One region of the Bacillus tuaregi genome, then DNA from elsewhere that is predicted to be linked to it. Evidence: a T-box and tRNA genes for the amino acid it is inferred to sense, from the RefSeq annotation. Region 1 holds a T-box; the other holds one or more tRNA genes.

Region 1 (11,809 bases):
TAACATCACTGTCCTCGTAGTAAATATCGAGATTCATCTCTTCTGGAATAACATCGAGGATTTCTGGGTCTGGAATAGAAATCTCAATTTGATCCTCTACATTACATTTATAGTTCGTTTTTATTGGTTTATGATTAACTAATACCAATCCGTCTTTAATCCATTGCTGAACCTGTGTGCGTGACCAATCCGGCTCGAGACTGGTAATGACTTTATCAATTCGTTCCTGCTTTTCATGTTCAAGAACGGTGTGTTCCACTTTCTCCATTAGCTTTCTCCTTATCCTTTTTCTCTTCTAGCAGCATATATATGATTAAGATAGCTACTCCTATGACAAGTGCGGAATCTGCAACATTAAAAATCGGAAAATTATAGCCGAAAGGATACGTATGGATGAAGTCTACAACTTCTTGACGGAATACACGATCAATAAAGTTACCGATCGCCCCTCCCAGCATTAAAGCAAGCGAAAATTTAAAAAGTGGACTTTCCATTTCAGATTTTTTCAGATAATAAATAATTGCAATAATGACAACGACTGTAATCACATAGAAGAACCACATCTGTCCTTGTAATATTCCCCAAGCAGCGCCGCGGTTGCGATGAGAGGTTATGTACAAAAAGTTCTCTACAACGGTTATGCGTTCTCCTAATTCCATATTTTTTACAATAAGCCATTTTGTCCATTGATCAACAATAATGGCCAGTAAAGCTATTATGTAATAAAACACAAAGGTACCCTCCAGAAGATAAGATTTCTCCTTTGCATTTTAGCATAACAAAAAGTAAAACGACAGTAGGAGCTTTACTGATTTTGACTCCTACACATAATCTTTGCCATTTCTGAGAAACTTAATGCTTGCTTATAACATAATTAACCGTTTTGCAGTCTTCTATTGACTTCAATGTTGGAATGATCTGTAATAGCTCCAGTGGCATAAGCTCTCCCGAAACCTCACATGTTCCAAACGTACCTGTTTCGATTTTCTTTAAAGCTGTTTCAATATCTTTTAGTTCAGCTTCAATATAAGGCTTCGCTAGCGGAGAGCAGCATTCCTTATCCAACCGCTGAACTAATTCTTCTTTTGTTTTACGGAGATCTGAATAGATATGATTTGTGGTTAGATCCATGTCCTTCCCTCCGTTCTTGTTGTACCAATTATCATTTCCCGCTTGTACCAATAAACACGGGAAAACATTTGTCAAGGTGAACAACAATTAACGAAGGTGGAATATTTTATCTAATTAATCAAATTCGCCCGTCGAATTTGCGTCCGGATTTTTATCGAGTCGCTCGATAAACTACCTTTAAAAAATCCGTGACATCCGCCGGAGGCTTAACTTCATTCAGCCGGGGTTTGAACCCCGACTGAATCAAAGTACCATTTGCATTCATCCCTCACTTGTAGAGGTGGAGGACTTCTGCTGAATGAAGTTAAACGCTACCTCAGTTTATTTAAAATAGATTTTCAAATCGATTAACACAAAAAGGCAGATATATAAAATCTGCCTTTTTGCAACATATGATTACACTAAATGACTGTAATTCTTCTGCACAACATCTGCACAGCGTGGGCAAAGGGTTGGATGGTTTTCTCTCTCACCAACATTTGGTGTTACTGTCCAGCAGCGGTCACAGGTCTCACCTTCTGCTTTTGAAATGACGATTGCTCCGTGCTCAAGCTTTAAAGCTTCCTCTGGAGCTTTGTCATAGCCATCAACTACCTCAAAGCCGGATACAATAAAGAGCTGCTGTAAATTCTCTTGGATTGAATCTAAAAGATTCTTTGTATCGTCTCTTACATACAACGTTACTTTTGCTGTTAAGGATTTCCCTATCACTTTCTGATTACGTGCCTCTTCCAGTGCTTTTAACACATCATCACGAAGATTCATGAACTTAGACCATTTAGCCAATAATTGTTCTGCTCCCGCCAGTTCTTGTGCTTCAGGAATATCGGTTAATTGCACACTTACCTCTTCTACTTCTGGAATAAAATTCCATACCTCATCAGCTGTATGGGAGAGAATTGGTGCAACTAATTTGGTTAGAGATAGTAAGCTTTCATATAAGACGGTTTGAATGGCACGACGGTCATATTGATCACTTGCTTCGATATATAGGACATCCTTTGCAAAATCAAGATAGAAGGAACTCAAGTCAAGCGTACAGAAATTATTAACTGCATGATAAATACTTGCAAATTCATAATTTTCATAGCTGTTACGAACCTGTTTGATTAACTCATTTAATTTAACTAGCATGAATTGATCTACTTCACGTAGCTTTTCATACGGAATCGCATCCTTAGTCGGATTAAAATCATCAAGGTTTCCAAGTAAAAAGCGGAAAGTATTACGAATTTTACGGTATACCTCTGCCACTTGCTTTAATATTGCATCAGATACACGAACATCTGCTTGATAATCAACTGAAGCGACCCAAAGTCGAAGAATGTCTGCACCTAATTGATTCATCACCTTTGCAGGGATTACTACATTCCCAACCGATTTACTCATTTTTCTGCCCTCACCATCGAGTGCAAATCCATGACTTAATACACCTTTATATGGTGCTTTTCCTGTTACCGCTACACCGGTAGACAAGGATGAGTTAAACCAGCCGCGATATTGGTCAGAGCCTTCTAAGTAAAGGTCCGCTGGGCGCTGTAGGTCATCACGTTCTACTAACACTGCTTGGTGGGAAGAACCAGAATCGAACCAAACATCCATAATGTCTGTTTCCTTTGTAAAGGTACCGTTAGGACTACCCTCGTGCTTAAATCCTTCAGGCAGAAGATCCTTTGCTTCTCGTTCAAACCAAACATTTGATCCATACTCGCGGAATAGGTTTGATACATGTTCAATTGTCTCATCCGTAATAACAGGCTCACCATTTTCAGCATAAAACACTGGAATTGGCACACCCCATGCACGCTGACGAGAAATACACCAGTCACCACGGTCGCGAACCATGTTAAATAATCTTGTTTCCCCCCAGGCTGGAACCCATTTTGTTTCTTTAATCGCTTCAAGCAAATCATCACGGAAATCTTTAATAGATGCAAACCACTGTGCAGTTGCACGGTAGATAACCGGTTTTTTCGTTCTCCAATCATGCGGATAGGAGTGAGTGATAAAGGATAGCTTTAACAGGGCCCCGACTTCTTCAAGCTTTTCTGTTATGGGTTTATTCGCTTTATCATAAAATAATCCGGCAAAACCTTCTGCTTCCTCTGTCATAACCCCTTTATCATCAACTGGGCAGAGAACATCTAGACCATACTTCTGTCCAACATAAAAGTCATCTTCCCCATGTCCTGGCGCAGTATGAACACAGCCTGTTCCGGCATCAATCGTTACATGATCACCAAGCATGACAAGAGAATCACGGTCGTATATTGGGTGCTTTGCTACAATACGGTCAAGCTCACTTCCCTTAACGGATAGAACAGTGACCGGATTTTCCCAGCCGATTTCGCTTGTGACAACCTCAAGAAGATCCTTTGCAACAAGATATTTTTGTCCTTTTTCTTCTACAACAACATAAGTTAAATCAGGATGAACAGAAATACCAAGGTTAGCCGGTATTGTCCATGGTGTTGTTGTCCAGATAATGATTTTAACATCTGTATCCAATACATCTTTACCATCTTTTACTGGAAACCCAACGTAAATCGATGGTGATTTCTTATCTTGATATTCAATTTCAGCCTCTGCAAGAGCAGATTCACTTGAAGGGGACCAATAAACAGGTTTTTTACCTTTGTAAATATAACCTTTTTTGGCCATTTCACCGAATACTTTAATTTGCTGTGCCTCATAGGCAGGCTTCAAAGTAATATAAGGATTTTCCCAATCACCACGAACACCTAGACGCTTGAATTGATTACGTTGGTTTTCAATTTGCTCATAAGCATACTTTTCACAAAGCTTTCTAAATTCGGCAACGGACATTTCTTTCCGTTTTACCCCTTTGTTTGTCAATGCCTGTTCAATAGGAAGACCATGCGTATCCCAGCCAGGCACATAAGGGGCATTATAGCCACTCATGGATTTATATCGAACAATAAAATCCTTTAGAATTTTATTCAATGCGTGCCCCATATGAATGTCACCGTTGGCATATGGAGGTCCATCATGAAGTACGAACATAGGACGGTCCTTTGTTCTTTCCTGTACTAATTGATAAATATCCATTTCTTCCCATTTCTCTTGAATTTCAGGCTCTCTTTTAGGCAGATTGCCTCGCATAGGAAATTCAGTTTTTGGCATTAATAAAGTATCTTTGTAATCCATTTGACTTCCTCCATTACATTCATTAGCTATTTTCATAAGCTGTCTTTACATCACGATAAAAAGAAAAACAAAAAAGCCCTTCTCATCCCAAAAAGGGACGAGAAAGGCTTTATTTCCCGCGGTACCACCCTTGTAGATAGAAAAAATCTCTCTATCCGCTCAAAAGCATTCTTAACGCGAATGACACGCCTTAGCTTAATCCCATTAATCAAATTCGCCCGCCGGTGGCTTAACTTGAGTTATAGTTTCAGTAAGGAACTCAAGGGTGATCTTCCAGACTTAACGCTTATGCCGGGCTTCCACCATCCCCGGTTCGCTTGATAAGCTTTCGATAAGCTGTACTGTCCCTATCAACGTTTAAATGAATATTGTATTAGACATTATATGCTTTTTTCCAGTTACGCGTCAAGCTAAGGAATCTTCTTCCTGAGTTGATTTTAACTCTGTGGAATCAAGCTCATACTCGAGCAAATGATCCCAATCGTCATTATTTAATAAGTCAAGCTGTGCTTCAATCAGCATTTTAAATCGGGTCCGAAATACCTTTGATTGCTTTTTCAGTTCTTCAATTTCAAGCGCAATTTTTCTTGCCTTAGACAGGGATTCATTCACAATGCGGTCCGAATTTTTTTCTGCCTCTTTAATAATCAGCTTGGCTTCTTTTTGAGCATTACGTTTTACTTCCTCAGCAGCTTCCTGTGCAACAACAATTGATTTATTGAGCGTTTCTTCTAGCGAGTTAAAATGACCCATTCTGTCAGTCATTTCGTTTAATTTATCTTCCAGCTCTTTTTTTTCACGAAGAACAATTTCATAATCCTTAATTACCTGGTCAAGGAATTCATTTACTTCATCCTCATCATATCCCCGAAAACCCTTACTAAACTCCTTATTATGTATATCCAATGGCGTTAATGGCATACTGCCACCTCCCAAGTTTTTTCTCTCGTTTGCCCTTTTTATCTTTCGACAAATTCGACTTTATTCCTGCAAAAAAATAATTATTTTTGCCTTCCCACTGCTATACGCCATTTCTCCTTCTTCGTTTTCCCCTCAATTGAGAATAGCTTACCACGACCGTAGCCGCGAACAGATATCGTATCACCTTCACCACACTCAAATGAAGGATTATCTATGCTTGTCCAATTTACTTTTACAAGTCCTGAGCCTATTAAGCTTTGAGACTTTTGTCTGGACAGTTGAAAAATAGCTGCAATCACTGCATCAAGCCTTAACGATGAAACAGTTACAGCATTTTCAACCCACAAATCCTGAGGAAGGATACCCTCAGACAAGACTTGTGTAGATAACTGTACATTTGCCCTTCCCACTGTTTGTAATTGAAGGCGGACATATTCTGCGACCTCTTCAGCACAATAGAATTGCAGGCGGTCCCCAACGATGACAATATCTCCAAATTTTTCCCGTTTTAACCCAAGTGACATCAGACTCCCTAGTAAATCCCGATGAGCGATGCTAATAAATTTCCTTGGATATTCCACTTCATATAATGAAATTTTATAATCACTGTCTTCTGCTTGATAATAGTCTGGAAATAGCAGGGCTCTTTTTCGCTCTGTATGGTCAGAACCACCAAAAAAACCCCACTTGACATCCATATGCTGACCTACAATTTTCTTCACAATTTGCTGCTGGCGCGGATCAAGAAAGTCCGTTAATTTAGGAGCGTATGCTTGCTCCACATACGACTTCCAATTGACCACCTGATTAATAAATTCTCGTTCCTCCGGTCGGAAATGCTGATAGATTGACATGAAATTCACCTAATATTAATGCAATTTTTAAAAAAGGGACCGCGCCCCTTTATATACCACTCTTATCCCTTTACGCAAACCATCTTGCGAGCTGTCCTAAGCCTGCTGTAGCAAAGTTCAATACCATAAAGGCAACAATCGGTGAAATATCAATCATCCCGATAGATGGAATAAAACGACGAAACGGCTCTAAATATGGCTCACATATACGGCCTAAAAACTGACCTATACTAGATGAGCGAGCATTTGGAAACCATGACATTAAAATATAAATAATTAATGCCCAGGAATAGTAATAAATCAATGTTGACACTATGCTAATAATAAATCCCATTTGCTTTTACCACCTCGAATGTTCAAATTCTTTTTCTTGAAGAAATTCAGATATACTGCCGGAAACTTCAACATTATCTGGTGTACAAATAAAAATATCCATGCCGATTTTTTGTATATCTCCGCCTATTGCATAGACAGTTCCACTTAGAAAGTCGACAATTCTTCTTGCCTGGTCATGATCAATGCGCTGTAGATTGACAACAACAGCTTTCCTGTTTTTCAGGTGATCTGCAACGTCCTGTGCTTCTGCATATACTCGAGGTTCAACCAATACCACTTTAGAGGATTTTTGTACGCTTTGTAAGCTAACAACATTTTGCTTAGGCGGAGTTGAGAATGTTTTTTGCTTTTTTTCTGGTTCATATTCTTCTTCATATTGATCCTCTTCGTTATCAGCATATTCATCATCTAAAAAGAAAAAGGTTTTAAATTTAGATTTAATGCTCATCTCTTCGAACCTCCTATTCCTCTCCGACTAAGGCTGTTCCAATGCGAACCATTGTTGCACCTTCTTCAATGGCTACTCTATAATCATTTGACATCCCCATCGATAATTCAGTACAAGGTGCATATTCAAGCTTCAACTGTTTGATGTTTAATTGAATACTTTTCAGCTTTTTAAAGCATTCACGCAAAAATGCTTGATCATCCGTATAAGGTGCCATCGTCATTAACCCGACTACCTCAATATTCGGATATTGTTTTATTTCATCGATAAACGGCCTAACCTCTTCTGGTGCTACCCCGTGTTTGGTTTCCTCACCAGATACATTCACTTGCACTAAGCATTTAATCCTTCGATTTGCCCGTTTATCGATTTCTTTAGCAAGTGATAGTCGATCAAGTGAATGTATATAGTCGACTTTATCGATAATATTTTTAACTTTCCGCGTTTGTAGGGATCCGATAAAATGCCAAGTAGGCTTGTCCTGTAAAGCATCCCATTTAGCCGTTAAGCCTTCCTCGCGATTTTCACCTAAATCAACAACCCCCGAATCCAAAGCTTCCTTCGCCCGTTCAATCGATACGTATTTGGTTACGGCAATGATTCTAATCTCTTCGGGATTTCGGTTAGACTGTACACACGCTTTCGCTATCGTGTCTTTGATTGTCTGTAAATTATCTGCCACTTTCATTTCTTACAGAATTGCCTCCTTCCAGCCGATAAAACTCATCATTCGTCCGGTTTTTCCTTGGTCTCTACGATGTGAATAAAATTGTTCCTTTTGACAGCTGGTACAAAGTTTCGTTATGAGAATATTTTTCTTGGGCAGCCCTGCCTTTAAAAGAATCTCTTTATTACATTCCTTTAAGTCTAGTTTATATTGATTACCACTGATTAAATTATATGGTTTTATCTCGACATCTTCTAGTCTATTTTCCACTAATTTAATAACACGATCATCAACTATATAACAATTTTCGCATATAGAGGGCCCAATTGCCACAAAAATGTCATTTAAATTCAAACCTTCAGATCGAAATACAGAAATCATTTCCTCGGCAATTCCATTAACAGTCCCTTTCCAGCCTGCATGAGCAATACCGACTGCTCCTGAATCAGGGTGAATGAAGTAAAGAGGCACACAGTCAGCAAAGCATAAGGTTAGCAGAATTCCCGGTGTATAGGTGAAAAATCCATCCGTTTGCTTAAACGCATCGTCATATGAAGCTGCCCCCTTCCCTTTGTTAGCTTCGGTGACTTTTTTAATGTTTATGTCATGGGTTTGCTCTCCACCGACCCATGTATTTAAAGGGTAATCTAGTTTATTCGCTAATAGGAGCCGGTTCTCATATACAGCCTGTTCAGAATCATTCACATGAAAACCGACATTTAAACTATGATAGACACCGCTACTTTTCCCCTCATTCTTCGTCGTAAAGCCAGCCGTTAAGTTTGGAAACCTTTGGACCCAGTCATTAAGGACGTAATACTCTTTTTCTTTTAAAACAAAAGGATCCATATTGATACCTCATCTTTTTTTATTAGATTATTCTATCATACAATGAAAACGCATCCCAGTAAAAAACCATTCTTTACGTTTCTTCTTCATTGATTTTATATTCCGAAGATTCCTTGTAGCGAACTAAGATGACATCTTCACCTATTTTCAAAATATTCTTCCAAGGTATTATGATATCCTCATCCTTACCAAAGAATCCAAGGATCTTACCTGAGCCGGAAATCACTATCGCTTCGATTTTTCCTGTTTGTACATCGATTTCAATATCCCCAATATTGCCAAGCTTTTTTCCATCCGCTACATTTACCACGTCTTTTATCTGGAAATCAGAGATTCTTACCATCTGTTTCACTCCCACTATCAGCCTTAATAATGTATATGTGTAGACGTAGCCGAAAAATCACTTAATAAGCTTCAAAAATAAGACGTTTTTTGCCATTAAAAAAGCCGCCCTTATTCGGCAGCTTTAGCTTTGTATATTTTTATTCATTTGTTTTATGGCAGCTTTCTCAAGTCTTGAAACCTGCGCCTGAGAAATACCAATTTCCTCTGCCACTTCCATTTGCGTTTTCCCTTGAAAAAATCGTTTCCGTAGGATAAGCTTTTCCCGTTCATTCAGACGGCGCATTCCTTCTTTAAGGGCGATTTCTTCAATCCAATTGATGTCTTTGTTTTTTTCATCACTCAACTGATCCATAACAAAGATGGGGTCTCCTCCATCATTATAAATCGGTTCAAATAGTGATACCGGATCTTGAATGGCATCAAGAGCAAAGACAATTTCTTCATGCGGGACATCCAATTCTTTTGCGATTTCTTCTGCTGTAGGTTCACGTGATGTTTTACTCATTAATCGTTCCCGTACTTGCAGTGCCTTATAGGCGATGTCCCTGAGTGACCGTGAAACACGTATCGGGTTATTATCACGCAAATAACGTCTGATTTCTCCGATAATCATCGGAACAGCATAGGTGGAAAATTTCACGTTTTGACTTAAATCAAAATTATCAATTGATTTCATAAGTCCAATACAGCCAACTTGGAACAGATCATCAACAAACTCGCCCCTGTTATTAAATCGTTGAATCACACTTAATACGAGGCGCAGGTTCCCGTTAACGAGTTTTTCCCGTGCGGATATGTCCCCTTCTTGTTGCATTTGCTTAAAAAGCAATCTCATTTCTTCGTTCTTCAATACTGGAAGCTTTGATGTATCAACACCGCAAATTTCTACTTTGTTTCGAGTCAATCCATTTCCCTCCTTACAGGAGTTGCTGTACAAAAAACAGTATCTCCCCTGTAAGGAAAAATATGCACGCTCGAAAAATAGCAAATTGAAGCTGAAAATGAAGAAACCTAACTGCCCTCAGGAATTATGCTAATATATCTTTATGAAAAATTTTTTATTTACACCATTTTATTGAACTCTTTTTTGAGTCTCTTTATAATTCGCTTTTCTAATCGAGAAATATAAGATTGTGATATCCCAAGCATATCAGCTACATCCTTTTGTGTTTTTTCCTCGCCTGTACCCAGACCAAAGCGCAATTCCATTATTTGTTTTTCACGATCCGAAAGCTGATGAAGAGCCTTTAACAATAGTTTTTTATCTACACTTGCTTCGAGGTCCTTTGTAATGATATCCTCCTCAGTTCCTAGTACATCAGATAGTAGTAATTCATTCCCGTCCCAATCGATATTTAGTGGTTCATCAAAAGATACTTCGGAGCGAATTTTATTATTTCTCCGTAAGTACATGAGAATTTCATTTTCAATACATCTTGATGCATATGTAGCCAATTTTATTTTTTTTTCTGGATTAAAGGTATTAACGGCCTTAATCAATCCGATTGTCCCAATACTAATTAAATCCTCAATATTAATGCCTGTATTTTCGAATTTTCTGGCAATATACACAACCAATCTCAGGTTCCGTTCAATCAGAATAGACCTAGCCGCTTTATCACCATTCGGGAGTTTTTCTATTAGCAACGCTTCCTCTTCTTTGTTAAGGGGAGGAGGCAGCGCTTCACTACCGCCAATATAGTAGGTTTCATCGGCTTTCAAGCCTAATTTGAACAATAGTTTATACCAAAAATACGAAAGGCGTAGTTTAAGTTTCTTCATCCTTCTTCCTCCTTTTGGCGGTTGATTAATAAAATCATTACCTGTCAAGCCGACTCCGCTTTTCTTTGTCTAGCTCTTCGGCTAGGGACTCGAGTCATAAGCTGTCCCGATGATGAGGTTTAAGTACTACCTCACCCTCGGGCCATCTTATGCCGGTCGTCCCTGTCAAGCCGACTCCGCTTTTCTTATTCCATTGAGCATTTTTGGGTGGACGATGCATTGAAAGCTGTCGTCTGAGGATAATTCCTGCATAGTAAGGGATATGAGCCCTTTTTCTACTTGGATGGTTTCACCATTTTGTGTAATGACCATTTGCTCCGGCTTCAGCGCAAGAATCAGCTGATGTTCCTGTCCGAGCACTTTATATGGAATCACCCTCAAGCGGTTTTCCCATTCCGGTGCCAGTGGTTTGCTTCCCAAGATCACTTCCTCTGATTCTATCGCAATCTCTTTTAATTCCTTTGGCAGCACTTCTATTATTTTTTTGACTGATACAAACATGACTGGCATCTTTGAAATGGGGTCATATAGTTGATTCCCACTATCTACAAGTCCTGTAAAACGATATGATTCGCCTCCTAATACAATCTCCACCAGGACCTTCTGGTTGTGTTGAATCTTTGCTACTTCAATGCGATCCATATTCCTTTTCGAAAACTGCCATGCCAACGGAAAGCCCAGGACTACAAATAACCAGCTTATCGGATCACCAAAACCCTTTATACTTGCCATGAATACGGACGACGAAAGATCTAAATCAAACTGAATAAAATAATGTATGCCCATTAATGAACCGCCAACAAGAAAGGTAGCCAAATAAAACGTCATGAGTCCACTAATAAAATATTTAAATCTCCTATAGCCAAAAACCGTAAGAATCATCACTACTGAAAATAATAATTTGACGATTGGGTGCCCAGAATAGGTATTCAAAGGAGTAATGGATAATAGAATGATGACAGAACCAATCATCCCCCCAGCTAAAATTCTCCAGTAACGGAAATCCCTTTTTAATACCAGCGCAGTTAAATAAAGAAGGAGGCTATCAAATAGAAAATTTAACAACCAAATAATATCTAAATAAACCGCCAATCAGCTTCCTTCCTCCCTATCTATTAATCTGTTACAAAAAAGTATACATTACATTGATTGATGAAGTGTGTCACTTTCTGGATATAAAAAAGCAGAAATTTTCCCTATTCAAACCGTTTTTTGTCATCATCTACTACCCAGCTATCCATACAAAATACAATACACTTCCAATCTATTATTAAGCAAAATAAAAAAGCACAGCCAATGGCTGTGCTT
Region 2 (11,809 bases), 1.9 Mb from region 1:
ATTTTATCCCTTATCACAGGCCTATGGAATGCCCTCTACTACTGAAGAGGAAAAAAAGAAAAAGGATGAGGTTCTACAAGCGGCTCTAGTGGATGCGACAATGGTTCCGCTAGAAATTGCTAGAAACTGCGTTGATGCTATCCATTTACATGAAGAATATGCCCGCAAAGGAACTCGCATTGCCATTAGTGATGTAGGCGTTGGAGTGATTTTTTGTAAAGCGGCTCTTCAAGGGGCAAAGCTGAATGTCTTAATTAATACAAAGATTATGAAGGATGCAGAGCTGAAAAAGAAGGTTGAGACTGAATTAGCTGAAATCGAGAGAATGGGTTTAGCAAAGGCAGACGAAATCTATCGTGAAGTTGAAAGCATGCTGCAATCTTAAAAGAGTTGATCGTAAGGAGTGTCAGATACTACTATAAAAGTGGTGTCAGACGCTCTTTTTTGTTTAACTTCATTCAGCAAATGCTTTTTGTACCGAAAGCTTGCGACAGGTACAGAAGTCCTCCACTTCTACAAGTGGGGGATGAAGGCAAATGGTCCTTCGATTCAGTGGGGGTTCAAACCCCGGCTGAATGAAGTTAAGCCTCCGGCGGATGTCACGGATTTTTTAGGGGTAATTTATCGAGCAAGCTCGATAAAAATCCGGACCCAAATTCGGCGGTGCGAATTTGATAGGAATGAGATGCTCTAGTAATAAATAACAAAATTGAATGGACACACTTTTGTCATTGCCTTTCTCGTACTGATTGTGATAATTTCACATTGTTGGGTAAAAGCAACGGAGAGGTGGAAATATATGAGTTACTATAATCCCAAAGAGATTGCTGATATCTCTATTAAAAAAGGGGTAGAAAAAGTAGAGTCATCCAAATTATCTATGGCGATCCTTGGCTTTTTGGGAGGGGCCTTTATCTCATTAGGATATCTAGCATATATTCGTGTAACGGGCACGATGCCGCATGAATGGGGAAGTTTGGTCACCTTTATCGGGGCAGCCGTTTTCCCGGTTGGGCTAGTATTGGTCTTAATTGCTGGTGGAGAACTTCTAACTGGTAATATGATGGCGGTGAGCATTGCCTATTTTGCTAGGAAAATTAGCTTCACTCAATTAATGAAGAACTGGCTGCTTATTGCTTTTTATAATCTCCTTGGAGCACTATTTATTGCTTACTTTTTTGGACATTTTGTGGGCTTGACTGAAGGGGCTTTTTTAGAAAAGACGCTACATACTGCTGAAGCGAAGGTAAATGATCCATTTTGGGTAGCGTTTGTTTCCGGAATTGGATGTAACTGGCTTGTGGGGATTGCGGTTTGGTTATGTTACGGAGCAAAGGATGTCGCTGGAAAAATTCTAGCGATTTGGTTTCCAGTCATGACTTTTGTATTAATTGGATTTCAACACGTTGTGGCGAATATGTTTATTATTCCAGCAGCTATCTTTGCCGGACATCTATCCTGGACGGAATTTGTGTTCAATGTCATTCCTGTCTTTTTAGGTAATGCGGTTGGAGGAGCAGTCTTTGTCAGTCTCATGTATTTTCTGGTTTATCAAAAGGAAGCTTCAAAAATTGGCGCCTTTTCTGTTGATAAGGATATTAAAAAAGCCGGCTAATGGCTGTGACGCTGTTTGAAAAAATCTGCTCGATTCTTTCAAACAGCCATTTTTTACTATCTAAAAAGGCGATACCTAAGGGTACCGCCTTTTTGAGTCTATTTGATTATGATTGCTTAACTTCCTGCTTAACTTCTTCCCAATAATATTGAACAGCTTCTTTACGGACAACCTCAGGACATTCTACTTCATCAGCCCAGTCATCATAATTGTTCTTACCGTGGATATGTTGAATTTCAACTGAATAGTACTTTTCTTTATATTTAAAAATTACTACAATCATTTCATCGAAGCCAGCATCATCGTTTCCAAGTTCCTGAACAAACTCTAGACCGTAATCAGGGTGATCTTTTCTTTCTGCTACAGATTCTAAAATAACATCTTTAGGGAACTTCATTTTATTCTCTCCTTACTTTTTATCCCGCTATTGATAACGGAATTACTATCAAATATTCAGCAGGTAATGTGCCCTGACTGATGGATGTATTCTTTATAAGCGTATTTTAATACGTTACTAGACAAAAAGAAATAAAAAATATCAGAAAAAATTGTCTAATTTGTGAATCAAAGAGGGCATGAATCGAACAAGCTCACATAATTAGTATTGGATAACAACCTGAATATATCCTGAAATGAATGGCTACACATTTTGTCCTGAATTCCCTTTTTTCTTAGCCTGTTTTTTCAAGACGGCTTTCTTCATTCCCTTCACTAAGTATCCGCCTTTAAAACTTGTTGGTTCATAGGCAACCACAAAGGCCTTCGGAGCATCTTCATTTAAAATATTCATTAGTTCCTTTTCTCTATTTCTTTTCACGACAATATCGAGCCGATATCGTCTGTTACCCTCGCGACCCTCACCTTCAAAAATCGTGACGCCAAAGCCTTCGCTTCTGAGCCTTTCAATTAATTCTGTATCATGATCGAGTAAGCTTACATTAACGGTTCGATATCCTATCGCTAATCTTCTTTCTAATAATCCTCCTAAAATGATTCCACCAGAATATCCTACAGAATAGGCAACCATATTCAAATAGTTCGACAGATCTGAAAAGATGATTCCTAAACTGATTACATAGATTAGTGCTTCTACACCGCCTAATAATGAAGCGATTTTTATCTCGCTTTTTACAAGAAATATTGTCCGAAGTGTTGTGAGTGGTACGATGACAAATTGCATCAATACGATTAACAGTGCATCTAACATATATGTTCGCCTCGCAATAAAAAATACATTCACTTGATAATAAATGTAACAAAAATCTGATGTCAAATTATTTTAATTAAGATAAAGTGAATCTTGTTAGTTCTTTCTCTTTTTGACATAGAATATTCATTATTACATTTCGTAAGTTGCTGCGTAAAAAAGGTGCTTACAGAAAAACGTCTTATACGCTACAATTACGATATTGATCGATTGCGTGAAGAATTAGAAAATAGTACTATTTTTACAAAGGTTCAAAAGATATCCTATTTTTAACTTCATTCAGCAGAAGTCCTCTACTTCTACAAGTCGGGGATGAATGCAAATGGTCCTTCGATTCAGTGGGGATTCAACCCCCGGCTGAATGTAGATAAGCCTCCGGCGGATGTCACGGATTTTTTAAAGGTAGTTTACCCGAGCGAGCTCAGGTAATCCGGACGCAAATTCGACGAGTGAATTTGATTGCTAGAGAGATGCAAAACATAACGAACCATTTGAGTATAAAGAGACGGAGTGGGAGAAATTGAAAAATACAGTCGTAGTCAGGGGTATAGCAATCGGTGAAGGGGAACCTAAGATTTGCGTACCTATGGTTGGTGAAAACATCATAGAACTTGAGAACGAGGCTGCTTTTCTTAAAACAATCGATTTGGATGTTGTGGAGTGGCGTGTAGATTTTTATGAGGGTGTTGAAGATATTGAAAAAGTAAAGCAAGGATTGGAGAGAATCCGTTCTGTTCTTTCTGACATCCCGCTCATTTTCACTTTTAGAAGTGCAAGAGAAGGCGGAGAAAAGGAAGTGAGCACACAGTATTACTTTGAAATGAACAAAGAAATTTGTCGGACAGGTCTTGTTGATATGGTAGATGTTGAATTGTTTCAAAACGAGCGGCAGATTCAATTGTTAATTGAAGAAGCACATCGTCAAAATGTCTTTGTTATTATTTCAAATCATGATTTTGCTAAAACTCCTACTAAGGAGGAGATTATCTCTCGACTTCGAAAAGCACAGGAATTAGGCGGGGACATACCGAAAATGGCTGTTATGCCAAGAAATACAGGTGATGTCATAACCTTATTAGAAGCAACAAATGAAATGAAGGAAAAATACGCTGATCGACCGATCATTACGATGTCAATGGCCGGTAAAGGAGTCATCAGCCGATTGGCAGGTGAAGTCTTTGGCTCCACCTTAACCTTTGCAGCGGCAAACAAGGCCTCAGCTCCCGGACAGGTGCCTGTCACCGAATTAAGGAATGTTCTAAAGCTGATTCATTCTAGCTTAGACTAAGAATGTCATAAAAATAAAAAAACCTTGAGATATATCTCAAGGTTTTTGGTTGATGGAGAATAGGGGGCTCGAACCCCTGACCTCTTGCATGCCATGCAAGCGCTCTCCCAGCTGAGCTAATCCCCCAAAGGATTGGTACAAAAGAAATTATAGCGGGAAATGACTGTCGATGCAAGAGCTTTTTGTGATTTTTTTTACATAAAATGCTGGAGTCTCCAAACTATTATTGTAAGCCACCAATTTCCGTTCTTTTTACGCCATCAATGCTGGAGACTTTATAATAAACATCGGTAATATTTCGGCGGAAATCAACGGTGACAAGGAGTCTAATGACGTGCTCACCACCTTTTACATCCTCGATATGAATTTTCCGAATGTGAATTTTTTGTTTTTCGAAAGCCTCAATGATAGAATCGAATTTATTTTTATCGTCTACCCTTAAGTTTATATTGATTTCCTTTTGTCGTAGTTGTCTTGGCCCGACCAAGCTGAAAAAGAAGGGGATGATTTCCACGCTGATAATTAACATAGCAACTCCTGCAAGTGCTTCAACATAATAACCGGCTCCCACCGCAATTCCAACCCCGGCAGCACCCCAAATGAGGGCAGCAGTCGTTAATCCCGAGATACTGTCATTTCCTCTTCGTAAAATCACCCCGGCACCTAGAAAACCAATACCTGAAACGATTTGGGCTGCAAGTCTAAGTGGATCCATCGTAATATTAATCTGGTCATTATGGGGGAACTTATAGGCTGATTCAATGGAAACAATGGTCAATAAGCAACTTACAATCGATATAACCAAGCTTGTTTTCAGTCCTACAGGTTTTCGTTTTAATTCTCTTTCCAGACCAATGACCATGCCTAAAATTGCTGAAATTCCTAGTTTCATTAAAACATCTAATTCTATACTGATCATCTCAACCGCTCTTTTCATTAAGACTATTTTTCTGATTCATGAACTTAACAGAATTGTACTTCTATTAAAAATATAACATAAAAAATAATGTTAATATAATATTGATATATGCATTTATAGAATAATAGCATTAAAGGAGCAGACAATGAACACACCAAAAATAAATCCCTATTTTGTACTTGTGATAGGTGTTATTAGCATTTCAACATCAGCCATCTTTGTAAAATTGACTTCCGCACCATCTGGTATTACGGCATTTTACCGGTTACTATTTACCGTCCTTTTTATGCTTCCTCTGTTTACTTATAAATATATGTCAGAGTTGAAGCTTATATCCAAAAAGGATTGGTTCTTTTCGATAATTTCAGGTGTCTTTCTTGCCTTTCATTTTATCCTGTGGTTTGAATCGTTGCGTTTTACTTCGGTAGCAAGCTCCACTGTACTAGTAACCCTGCAGCCATTATTTGCTTTTATTGGCTCTTATTTATTTTTTAAGGAAGTCTTCTCCGGAAAAGCCCTTTTATCATGTGTTTTGGCGATAGGGGGAAGTGTGATGATTAGCTGGGGGGATTTTTATGTAAGTGGGACAGCGTTATATGGAGACTTATTGGCGTTAATAGCCTGTGTGCTTGTGACGGTTTATTTTTTATTCGGACAAACAGTTCGGAAAAGAATCTCGCTCATCACGTACACCTTTGTGGTCTATTCAATTAGTACAATGACCTTGTTTATCTATGCTTTAACCAAGGGAGAATTGTTCTTCCCCTACGAATCAAGGGACTGGTTGTATTTTATACTTTTAGCGGTTTTTCCAACTTTATTAGGTCATTCCCTTTTTAATTGGTCATTAAAATGGTTGAGCACCTCCACCATTTCGATGGCTATCCTATTAGAACCTGTCGGTGCAGGTATTTTGGCGTATTTTTTATTTCAAGAAACAATTAGTTGGACACAAGCCTTTGGGAGCATCATTATCATCGCAGGTATCATGTTCTTTCTCTTAGATGAAAAGAAGGTGAAGAAGAAAATGAAAATAGGCTTAAAAAAGAGTGGTTAATATAAGTAGCTATTAATAGTAGAAAAAATGGATAGACTAAAATAGTCCCTATAGAGCATAGGGGCTATTTGTTTAACTAAATGCAAATGTTAGAGCAGAGAAGACAAAGGCCGACACGGTTGTTAAAATAAATGTTCCACCATAAACCTTATCGTCACTGTCAGCAATTTTGATTCCTTCAAAGTATGAATATAAAAATAAAAATACTGCCATGATGAACGACAGGTAGAGTGCGAGCGTTTGAGCCATGGTTCATCACCTTTCAAATTAATAGGGTTACTAGAACTTATGTAAAGTGTCATCACATTATGACTTCTATGTTTAACTTCATTCAGCAAATGCTTTTTGTACTTAAAGCTTGCGACAGGTACAGAAGTCCTCCACTTCTACATGTGGGGATGAATGCAAAATAGTACTTTGATTCAGTGGGGGTTCAAACCCTGGCTGAATGAAGTTAAACCTCCGGCGGATGTCACGGATTTTTTTAAAGGTAGTTTATCGAGCAAGCTCGATAAAAATCCGGACGCAAATTCGACGGGCGAATTTGATTGCTTTCCAAAATGCATCATGAAAGAACTATTGAAATCAGAAGCAATACATGCTATATTACTTCCTATCTTATAGAAAGCTAATGTAAAGTAAGTTGTCTTGTGCGAGAATAATTTTTATGAAACCTCTTGCAAAATTTATAAAAAACATTATAATAATAAATGTCTTAAAGAGTTTGGTGACAATAGCGAGAAGGTCACACCCGTTCCCATCCCGAACACGGAAGTTAAGCTTCTCAGCGCCGATGGTAGTTGGGACAAGTGTCCCTGTGAGAGTAGGACGTCGCCAAGCATGTGAATGGAGGATTAGCTCAGCTGGGAGAGCATCTGCCTTACAAGCAGAGGGTCGGCGGTTCGAGCCCGTCATCCTCCACCATTTTTAGTAGCTAGTTATTAGTTGGTTAGGTAGAGTAATTCCCTAACAACTAAAAACTAACAACTAGTAACTAGAATTAGCCGGCCTAGCTCAATTGGTAGAGCAACTGACTTGTAATCAGTAGGTTGGGGGTTCAAGTCCTCTGGCCGGCACCATTTATGATTATAAAAACATTATTTTGAGCCATTAGCTCAGTCGGTAGAGCATCTGACTTTTAATCAGAGGGTCGAAGGTTCGAGTCCTTCATGGCTCACCAAAGTTTTTTGCATAAGCAAAATAACTTTCCATATGCGGGTGTGGCGGAATTGGCAGACGCACTAGACTTAGGATCTAGCGCCGCAAGGCGTGGGGGTTCGACTCCCTTCACCCGCATTAACGCGGAAGTAGTTCAGTGGTAGAACACCACCTTGCCAAGGTGGGGGTCGCGGGTTCGAATCCCGTCTTCCGCTCCAAATTTTGCCGGGGTGGCGGAACTGGCAGACGCACAGGACTTAAAATCCTGCGGTAGGTGACTACCGTACCGGTTCGATTCCGGTCCTCGGCACTTTGCTTTTTATCATAGTAAAGCAAATGGATAGAAGTATATGCGCCCGTAGCTCAATTGGATAGAGCGTCTGACTACGGATCAGAAGGTTATGGGTTCGACTCCTTTCGGGCGCGCTTATTACGGGAAGTAGCTCAGCTTGGTAGAGCACTTGGTTTGGGACCAAGGGGTCGCAGGTTCGAATCCTGTCTTCCCGACCATTAAATAGATGGATTATTTTGGGGCCTTAGCTCAGCTGGGAGAGCGCCTGCTTTGCACGCAGGAGGTCAGCGGTTCGATCCCGCTAGGCTCCATCAAAGTATTTTGCTAAAGCAAAATAACTTGTCATCTTCATATAGTATTGTGGCGGTGTAGCTCAGCTGGCTAGAGCATTCGGTTCATACCCGAAAGGTCGTAGGTTCGATCCCTATCGCCGCTACCACTTATTTTATTTTTTGGACCTTTAGCTCAGCTGGTTAGAGCAGACGGCTCATAACCGTCCGGTCGTAGGTTCGAGTCCTACAAGGTCCACCATATACTTTTTTGTGGAGGAATACCCAAGTCCGGCTGAAGGGATCGGTCTTGAAAACCGACAGGCGGGTTAAACCGCGCGGGGGTTCGAATCCCTCTTCCTCCGCCATAAAAAAGTATGAATATCTTAATTTCTATTATCGCGGGGTGGAGCAACGAAGCGTTCCTTCATCGAATTAGTTGCGAGTTGTACCGATTGAGCTGCTGCTTGAGTAAGCTTCCTGAGATCGGGACAGTTATGACGCATACTATGTGTCGCATAAGGTACATCTTAATATTTTTTATTGTCGCGGGGTGGAGCAGTCTGGTAGCTCGTCGGGCTCATAACCCGAAGGTCGCAGGTTCAAATCCTGTCCCCGCAATTGTATTTCTAAGGAAACTTGGAAATACGCTGGTCCGGTAGTTCAGTTGGTTAGAATGCCTGCCTGTCACGCAGGAGGTCGCGGGTTCGAGTCCCGTCCGGACCGCCATTTATCTTAAATAAGGCTCAGTAGCTCAGTCGGTAGAGCAATGGACTGAAAATCCATGTGTCGGCGGTTCGATTCCGTCCTGAGCCATCATAATGGCGGCTGTGGCGAAGTGGTTAACGCATCGGATTGTGGTTCCGACATTCGTGGGTTCGATTCCCATCAGCCGCCCCATAGTCATTTCGCGGGTGTAGTTTAGTGGTAAAACCACAGCCTTCCAAGCTGTTGTCGAGGGTTCGATTCCCTTCACCCGCTCCATAAATTAATGGGCCTATAGCTCAGCTGGTTAGAGCGCACGCCTGATAAGCGTGAGGTCGATGGTTCGAGTCCATTTAGGCCCACTAGAGTTTTTTGCGAAAGCAAAATAACTTTCCTTTATTCCGCAGTAGCTCAGTGGTAGAGCTATCGGCTGTTAACCGATCGGTCGTAGGTTCGAATCCTACCTGCGGAGCCAATGGAGAAGTACTCAAGTGGCTGAAGAGGCGCCCCTGCTAAGGGTGTAGGTCGGGTAACCGGCGCGAGGGTTCAAATCCCTCCTTCTCCGCCATCTGGCCCCTTGGTCAAGCGGTTAAGACACCGCCCTTTCACGGCGGTAACACGGGTTCGAATCCCGTAGGGGTCATACTAAAAAAGCTGTTGACATTATAGGTCAACAGCTTTTTTAGTATCGTAAATACTTTAATAATCAATCAGTTAAATGATCTTTGTCTTTTCTTTTCCCTCCAGGGTTGTTTAAGTCTAAATCTGAAAAAAAGCCAGGCGATGGACCGCGAAACATGTCAAAAGCTAAAATTTTGTTATCTGGAGCTTCAAAAAATGGCACTTTCTCTTCCTTATTTTTCAACAAAAATTCTTCCTCTGAATGACTCATTGTAAACCACCTCTCTTGAAATTATTATTTAAAACATCAGCCTATTTTTATTATTCCAACTTCTATAAAAAATATGTCAAAACTGGAATATTTATGGTATATTATAGAAAATTTTTGAAAAATTTTTAATTTGTTGTCGAAAAAGATAAAAAAATTTTTCAAGGACTTTTTCTCTTTTAGCAGAATATATAACTAAATATGGGTATATGCTGTAATTTACTTTTAGTATAGGTGGGGAGAAATTTGATTAGCACTTCATTATATCCATCAGATTATCAAGTGCATCTTTTTCATGAAGGGACCTTATATGAATGTCATAAACTCTTTGGCTCACATATTATTGAGGTTGATCGTGAAATATGGACAAAGTTTTCTGTGTGGGCACCAAATGCAAAAGAAGTAAGACTTGTTGGAGATTTTAATAATTGGAATGGAAAAGGCTATTCGTTACATAAAATAAATAAACAAGGTATATGGACGATAAGTTTAAAAGAAAACTTGGAAGGCAGCTTATATAAATATGAGATTGTAACAAATTCCGGAGAGTCTATTCTCAAAGCAGACCCTTATGCTTTTTATTCGGAGGTTAGACCTAATACTGCTTCAATTGTCTATTCGCTCGATGGCTTCAAATGGGAAGATAGCCGATGGCTCAATTATAAAAGCAAACGGAATATATTAGCGGATCCGATCTCGATTTATGAAGTTCATCTTGGTTCCTGGAAGAAAAAAGAGGATGGCAGTTTATTATCTTATCGGGAATTGGCTACGGAGCTGATTCCATATGTATTAGAATTAGGTTTTACACATATCGAACTGCTGCCCATTGTTGAACATCCACTTGATATGTCATGGGGCTATCAAGGAACAGGTTATTTTTCAGCAACAAGCAGGTATGGCACTCCTCACGAGTTCATGTATTTTATCAATGAATGTCATAAAAATGGCTTAGGGGTCATTCTTGATTGGGTACCTGGACATTTTTGTAAGGATGCACATGGGTTGTACAGATTTGATGGCAGTTTTTTATACGATTATCCTAATGTAAACGATCGTGAAAATCCTGTTTGGGGAACAGCGAATTTTAATTTAGGAAGTAATGAAATTCATAGCTTTCTGATTTCCAACGCCCTATTTTGGATTCAATATTTTCATATCGATGGTTTTCGTTTGGATGCTGTGTCTAACTTGATTTATTGGCCAAATCAACATGGTAAGGTAAAAAACAATGACGGAATAAGCTTTTTAAAAAAACTAAATACCGTTATCTTTCAATATGATCCAACTGCACTCATGATTGCAGAAGATTCAACAGATTGGCCAAATGTGACAGCGCCTGTACACTATGACGGTTTGGGCTTTAATTATAAGTGGAATATGGGTTGGATGAATGATGTTCTTTCTTACATGGAAACTCCATCAAATTCAAGATGGAAAGTACATGAGAAAATGACTTTCTCCTTACTGTATGCCTTCAATGAAAATTTTGTTCTTCCTTTTTCTCATGATGAAGTTGTTCATGGGAAGAAATCCCTCCTTGATAAAATGCCGGGAGATTACTGGCAAAAATTCGCCCAATTAAGGCTATTACTAGGTTATATGATTGGTCATCCAGGGAAAAAATTATTATTTATGGGATTTGAATTAGGTCATTTTTCCGAATGGAAAGATAAGGAACAGTTAGATTGGCATCTCTTAGATTATGATATGCATCGGAAAATCAATGAATATGTTAAAGAATTACTCAAATTGTATAAACGCTCAAAACCATTATATGAATTGGATCATTTGCAGGCTGGGTTTGAATGGATTGATGTGAATAATCGGGAGCAAGCTATTTTTTCTTTCATTAGAAAAAGTAACAAGGAAAATGATTTGCTCATATTTGTATGCAATTTCACTCCTGTCGTCTATCACGATTATCGAATGGGTGTCCCTCAGAAGGGCTCCTATCGGGAAATTTTGAATAGTGATCATGAAAGCTTTGGTGGTTCTGGCGTTATCAATAAAAAAGTCCTTCAAGCAACAGAAGAGTCTTTTCATGGAAAACAATATTCAATTAAGCTGTCAATCCCGCCATTTGGGGTTAGTGTATTGAGATTAGTAAAACATCGGAAGGAGAGAAAGGGCGATGACAAAGAAAAAGTGCATAGCCATGCTATTGGCAGGAGGAAAAGGAAGTAGATTAAACGCCTTAACGAAGGATATTGCTAAACCTGCTGTTCCGTTTGGAGGAAAATATAGAATTATTGATTTTGCACTAAGTAATTGTACCAATTCAGGCATTTCAACTGTTGGTGTTTTAACTCAGTATCAGCCCTTAGTCCTAAACTCTTATATCGGAATCGGAAGCACCTGGGATTTGGATAGAATGGATGGGGGAGTCACCGTTTTGCCCCCCTACAGC

Evidence for each region. A T-box is a leader RNA that pairs with one kind of tRNA and senses whether it is charged. The one in region 1 lies ahead of ileS (isoleucine--tRNA ligase), so its partner is inferred to be a tRNA-Ile.
Region 2: it has a tRNA-Ile gene. The T-box ahead of ileS (isoleucine--tRNA ligase) is inferred to sense a tRNA for this amino acid. The anticodon was not compared.

What each region holds. Positions count from the first base shown of each region.
Region 1 covers NZ_LT629731.1:2,830,105-2,841,913, forward strand. The annotation lists gene BQ5321_RS15850 (RluA family pseudouridine synthase) at 1-268, opposite strand, end outside; gene lspA (signal peptidase II) at 240-731, opposite strand; gene BQ5321_RS15860 (TraR/DksA family transcriptional regulator) at 853-1,131, opposite strand; gene ileS (isoleucine--tRNA ligase) at 1,528-4,299, opposite strand; T-box leader at 4,390-4,662, opposite strand; gene BQ5321_RS15870 (DivIVA domain-containing protein) at 4,705-5,220, opposite strand; gene BQ5321_RS15875 (YlmH family RNA-binding protein) at 5,301-6,074, opposite strand; gene BQ5321_RS15880 (YggT family protein) at 6,145-6,408, opposite strand; gene BQ5321_RS15885 (cell division protein SepF) at 6,415-6,858, opposite strand; gene BQ5321_RS15890 (YggS family pyridoxal phosphate-dependent enzyme) at 6,872-7,546, opposite strand; gene pgeF (peptidoglycan editing factor PgeF) at 7,550-8,374, opposite strand; gene BQ5321_RS15900 (YlmC/YmxH family sporulation protein) at 8,448-8,717, opposite strand; gene sigG (RNA polymerase sporulation sigma factor SigG) at 8,841-9,623, opposite strand; gene sigE (RNA polymerase sporulation sigma factor SigE) at 9,782-10,501, opposite strand; gene spoIIGA (sigma-E processing peptidase SpoIIGA) at 10,667-11,593, opposite strand.
Region 2 covers NZ_LT629731.1:891,688-903,496, forward strand. The annotation lists gene BQ5321_RS06510 (cyclodeaminase/cyclohydrolase family protein) at 1-385, shown strand, start outside; gene BQ5321_RS06515 (formate/nitrite transporter family protein) at 800-1,615, shown strand; gene BQ5321_RS06520 (hypothetical protein) at 1,722-2,012, opposite strand; gene BQ5321_RS06525 (DUF2179 domain-containing protein) at 2,256-2,822, opposite strand; gene aroD (type I 3-dehydroquinate dehydratase) at 3,343-4,110, shown strand; tRNA gene BQ5321_RS06535 (tRNA-Ala) at 4,164-4,236, opposite strand; gene BQ5321_RS06540 (MgtC/SapB family protein) at 4,334-5,029, opposite strand; gene BQ5321_RS06545 (DMT family transporter) at 5,175-6,086, shown strand; gene BQ5321_RS24385 (hypothetical protein) at 6,159-6,335, opposite strand; rRNA gene rrf (5S ribosomal RNA) at 6,810-6,926, shown strand; tRNA gene BQ5321_RS06560 (tRNA-Val) at 6,935-7,010, shown strand; tRNA gene BQ5321_RS06565 (tRNA-Thr) at 7,090-7,165, shown strand; tRNA gene BQ5321_RS06570 (tRNA-Lys) at 7,191-7,266, shown strand; tRNA gene BQ5321_RS06575 (tRNA-Leu) at 7,301-7,382, shown strand; tRNA gene BQ5321_RS06580 (tRNA-Gly) at 7,388-7,462, shown strand; tRNA gene BQ5321_RS06585 (tRNA-Leu) at 7,469-7,554, shown strand; tRNA gene BQ5321_RS06590 (tRNA-Arg) at 7,597-7,670, shown strand; tRNA gene BQ5321_RS06595 (tRNA-Pro) at 7,678-7,754, shown strand; tRNA gene BQ5321_RS06600 (tRNA-Ala) at 7,775-7,847, shown strand; tRNA gene BQ5321_RS06605 (tRNA-Met) at 7,899-7,975, shown strand; tRNA gene BQ5321_RS06610 (tRNA-Ile) at 7,991-8,067, shown strand; tRNA gene BQ5321_RS06615 (tRNA-Ser) at 8,081-8,173, shown strand; tRNA gene BQ5321_RS06620 (tRNA-Met) at 8,353-8,426, shown strand; tRNA gene BQ5321_RS06625 (tRNA-Asp) at 8,458-8,534, shown strand; tRNA gene BQ5321_RS06630 (tRNA-Phe) at 8,549-8,621, shown strand; tRNA gene BQ5321_RS06635 (tRNA-His) at 8,630-8,705, shown strand; tRNA gene BQ5321_RS06640 (tRNA-Gly) at 8,716-8,789, shown strand; tRNA gene BQ5321_RS06645 (tRNA-Ile) at 8,799-8,872, shown strand; tRNA gene BQ5321_RS06650 (tRNA-Asn) at 8,911-8,985, shown strand; tRNA gene BQ5321_RS06655 (tRNA-Ser) at 8,988-9,078, shown strand; tRNA gene BQ5321_RS06660 (tRNA-Glu) at 9,082-9,153, shown strand; gene BQ5321_RS06665 (hypothetical protein) at 9,217-9,402, opposite strand; gene glgB (1,4-alpha-glucan branching protein GlgB) at 9,646-11,586, shown strand; gene BQ5321_RS06675 (glucose-1-phosphate adenylyltransferase) at 11,534-11,809, shown strand, end outside.